DNA from 2 places in the Kitasatospora sp. NPDC057965 genome. Region 2 is predicted to be linked to the other one. Evidence: riboswitches for the same ligand, from Rfam matches in the RefSeq annotation. Region 2 holds a riboswitch; the other holds the start of a gene.
The links. Region 2 has a riboswitch for thiamine pyrophosphate ahead of thiO (glycine oxidase ThiO). Riboswitches for the same ligand answer to the same signal wherever they lie in the genome.
Positions count from the first base shown of each region.

Region 1 (2,197 bases), on a different contig from region 2:
TTGCCCTGGGCCTTGATGGTGACGACGCTGGGCAGCGCCTTCTGCGCGATGCCGGCGACCGAGCCCGGGGCGGGCTCGTTCTTCTGGGTGTTGTTGGCCTGGACGGTGGTGGAGCTGCGGTCGGCCTTGGCGCTCACCGACTTGCCGTCGCGGTCCGCGACGGACACGCCGACCGCGCCGCCGGCCACGCCGGCCACCAGGGCGACGGCCGCGACCAGGGCGATCAGGCCGCCGCGCTTCTTGCGCGGGCCGCCGGGGACCGGCGCGCCGGGGTACTCGCCCGGGTAGCCGAGCGGGCCGCCGGGACCGCCGGGGGCCCCGGGCGCGCCCGGGGTGATGTCGTGGGCGGCGCCCCAGCCGCCGAGCGGCTGGCCGGCGCCGAACGGGTGGTGGTGCTGGCCGGTCGCGCCCGGGGCCTGCGGGGCCCCCGGGGCGGCGAACGGGTCGTGCGCGACGGGCGCCGGGGGCACCGGCGTGCCCGGGGCCGGGGTGGCGTACGGGTTGTCGCCGTACGGCGCGGCGGCCTGAGCGACCGGGGCGGCCGGGGCCGCGGGCGCGGCGGGCGGCAGGACCGGCGGCGGCGCGTCCAGGTACCCGGGCTCGGCGGCCGGGGCCGGGGCCGGCGCGGCGGGCGCCTCCGGGGCGCCGACCTTGCCGAACGCCAGCGTGGGCGTGAACCCGCCGGAACCCCCCTCGGCGGGCGGCTGGGACGGCTGGTCGACTGCGGGCGTCGCTGCGGGGGCGGGGGCGGGGCCGGCCGCAGACTGCTGCGCCGGACCGTCAGAAGCGGAACCCACCACCCCCTGGCCGCCGGAGGGCTGCTCCCCCTGCGGCCCGGTGGACCCAACCTCGCGCTCGGTGCTCACGGACGACCTCCATAGCTGACAGGACCAACAACCATAGTTTTTCGCACACCCGATTCGATTGCCGTAAGGACCCTTCTGAAGAACTCATAAGAATCCTTAGCCGGGCCAGACGGCCGCCGAAGCGCCGTACCCGACACGACCCGTCTTGGCGTTCCCCCCGACGGCGACTAGCCTGTCGCTCCGAACTGACACGCGGGAGCTTGGACCGACCAGGCTGAGAGTGCGCCGGTCGACCGTACGCCACGGACCTCGTGGGCGGCCGTCGAGGGGGCGCAGACCGCCGGAACCTGTCCGGGTAATGCCGGCGTAGGGAGAGATCGGCCATGCCGTCCGCTTCGTCATCCTCGTCCTCCGGCGCGCCCGCGTCCCGGAACGTCCCCCCGCCGCAGGACGCCGCGGGCACCGCCCCCGGTTCCCCCGACGGGGACACCGCGCGGACGGCCACCGCCGTCCTGGAGCCCCCGGCCCGCACCGAGGCGCCGCTGGTGCTGGACACCGAGCCGCCCCGCACCCTCGGCTTCCGCGACCACTTCGCGCTCTGGATGAACCTCGGCGTCTCGCTGATCGGCTTCACCACCGCCGCGACCGTGCTCGGCGCCAAGGGCGAGGAGCTGTCGCTGGCCGCCGCGGTGACCGCGATCGCGGTCGGCACCGTGGTCGGCACCGCGATGCTCGGCGTGGCCGCGCTGATCGGCGCGCGGACCGGCGCGCCCGCCATGGCGAACCTGCGCGGCCTGTTCGGCACCCGGCTGTCCTACGTGCCGACGGTGCTCAACATCGTCCAGTGCATCGGCTGGGGCGTCTACGAGCTGCTGACGATCGCGCTCGGCGCGCAGACGGTGACCGGTACCGAGGGCTACCGCTGGGTCTTCGTGGTGCTGGCCGGCGCGCTGACCACCGCGCTGACCATCTGGCCGCTCGGCGCCATCGCGGTGCTGCGCCGCTTCGTCGCCGCCGCGGTGGCGGTCGCGATGGTGTACTTCACCGTCCAGCTCGGCCGGCACGGCGTACCGGACCCGGGCGCCGGCAACTGGCACGGCTTCCTGCGGGCGACGGACGCGATGATCGCGGTGTCGATCTCGTTCGTGCCGCTCGCCGCCGACTACACCCGGCACTCGCGCACCCCGCGCTCGGCGTTCTGGGGCAGCTTCTCCGGCTACACGATGGCCCAGGTCTGGTGCTACGTGCTCGGGCTGATGGCGCTGCTGCAGGCGGACGGGAACCCGGAGCGGATCTTCGACTCCTTCCTGGGCGTCTGGGCCGGCTGGCTGTTCCTGCTGGTGCTGGTGCTGCGCGAGACCGACCAGTCCTTCGCCAACGTCTACTCGACC
Region 1 covers NZ_JBHVPZ010000004.1:411,990-414,186, reverse strand. The annotation lists gene ACFVVU_RS07665 (S1C family serine protease) at 1-866, opposite strand, end outside; TPP riboswitch at 1,049-1,196, shown strand; gene ACFVVU_RS07660 (purine-cytosine permease family protein) at 1,190-2,197, shown strand, end outside.
Region 1: linked by a shared signal. The riboswitch ahead of ACFVVU_RS07660 (purine-cytosine permease family protein) and the one ahead of thiO (glycine oxidase ThiO) in region 2 are both predicted to bind thiamine pyrophosphate.

Region 2 (2,197 bases):
TGCCGGGGACCAGCTCGTGCGCGTCGCGCAGCAGCTCGTACACCCCGCCGGCGGTGACCGTGGTGTCGTGGCCCTGCTCCTCGGTGGTCGCGCCGACCACCAGCTCGCCGTTCTCGCGCGGCACCAGGTAGAGGTGGCCGCCGCGGACCACGGCGCGCACGTTGCGCGAGAGGAAGGGCCGGTACGCCTCCGGCACCCGCAGCCGCAGCACCTGCCCCTTGACCGGGCGGATCGCCGGCAGCACGCCCGGGGGCAGGCCGGGCAGCAGGTGGCTGCGCGAGCCGGCCGCGAGCACGATCCGGTCGGCGGTGACGCTCTCGCCGGTGGCCAGCCGGGCTCCGGTCGCGCGGTCGTGCTCGACCAGCAGATCGGTGACCTCGGTGCGGTGCACCACCGCGCCGGCCCGCTCGCACGCGTGCAGCAGGGCCTCGGCCAGCCGGCGGCCGTCCACCTGGTGGTCGTCGGTGACGTGCAGGCCGCCGCGCACGCCGGGTGCGAGCATCGGCTCCAGTCGGCGGGCCTCACGGCCGGTGAGCCACTGCGAGTCCAGGCCGAGCCGCTGGTGGAAGGCGTGCAGCTCGCGCAGTTCCGCGCGGTCGTCGGCGTCGAGGGCGACGGCGAGGGTGCCGCACTGCCGGTAGCCGATGTCCCGGCCGCCGCTCGCCTCGGTGAGTTCGGCGGCGAAGGACGCGTACCGCTCGTTGGAGGCCATCCCGAGGCGCAGCAGCGGCTCCTCGCCGTACTGGAGTTCGGTGACCGGGGCGAGCATGCCCGCCGCGACCTGGGCGGCACCGTGGCCGGGCCAGGGGTCGACCAGCAGGACGCGCAGCCCGCGCTGGGCCGCCCGCCAGGCGACGACGAGGCCGATGATCCCACCGCCGATGACCAGCACCTCGGCATGGGCGCCCCGTACCAGGCGTGTCAAAGCTGCTCTCCCTTCGCCGGTATGACCCGGATCAGGTTCGGACGGTCGCGGGCCGTGCCAGCCCGCCTCTCAGCCCGGTGCGCCGGGCTCCCGTGATGGTGCCCCCACCTTAACTCCGGGGGGTGCGCCCCCTGAAGGTGCCCGGGAGCGGGGCGGGGAGGGACGGGGGAGGGGCGGCCTAGGACCTCGGACCCGGGACCGGCCTCAGTACAGTGACGGGCGTGGCTGAGCTGAACGGAACGGGACAGACGGATCGGGTCGTCGTGGTGGGCGCCGGGCTGGCCGGGGCGCAGTGCGCCGCGGTGCTGCGGCGCGACGGCTGGCAGGGGCGGATCACGCTGGTCGGCGAGGAGCCGCACGCGCCGTACGACCGGCCGCCGCTCTCCAAGGACGTCCTGCTCGGCAAGACCGACAGCACCGCCCTCGACCTCGACTTCGCCGGCCTCGGCGTCGAGCTGCTCACCGGCCGCCGCGCCACCGGACTCACCCCCGGCGGTCCCGGCGGCGCGGGCCTGCTGCACACCGACGCCGGGGACGAGCCGTACGACGCGCTGGTGATCGCCACCGGCGCCGAGCCGCGGGCCCTGCCCGGCGCCGAGCGCGCCCATCTGCTGCACACCCTGGACGACGCGCTGGCGCTGCGCGCCCTGCTCCGCCCCGGCCTGCGCCTGGTGCTGGTCGGCGCGGGCTGGATCGGCGCCGAGGTGGCCACCGCCGCCCGGGCGGCCGGCTGCGAGGTGACCGTCGTCGAGGCCGGCCCGGCGCCCGTCCCCGGCGCGCTGCCCGCCGAGGTCGGCCGGGCGATGGCCGCCTGGTACGCCGAGGCCGGGGTGGACCTGCGCTGCGGCACCGGCGTCGCGGCCGTCGAACCGGGCGCGGTGCTGCTCGCCGACGGCTCGCACCTGCCCGCCGACGAGGTGGTGGTCGGCATCGGCGCCCGCCCGGCCACCGGCTGGCTGGCCGGCACCGGGGTCGCCCTGGACGCGGCCGGCGCCGTGCTGGTGGACGAGCGGCTGCGCACCACCGTGCCGGGTGTCCTCGCGGCCGGCGACTGCGTCAGCTACCCCTCGGTGCGCTCCGGCACCCGGCTGACCGTCCAGCACTGGGACCACGCGCTGCAGTCCGGCGAGGCCGTCGCCGCCACCCTGCTCGGAACGGACGCGCCGCCGTACGACCCGGTGCAGTACTTCTGGTCCGAGCAGTTCGGCCGGATGGCGCAGTACGCCGGACGGCACGGCGCGGGCGACGAGCTGCTGTGGCGCGGCTCGCCGT
Region 2 covers NZ_JBHVPZ010000025.1:110,878-113,074, forward strand. The annotation lists gene thiO (glycine oxidase ThiO) at 1-925, opposite strand, end outside; TPP riboswitch at 920-1,026, opposite strand; gene ACFVVU_RS28645 (NAD(P)/FAD-dependent oxidoreductase) at 1,147-2,197, shown strand, end outside.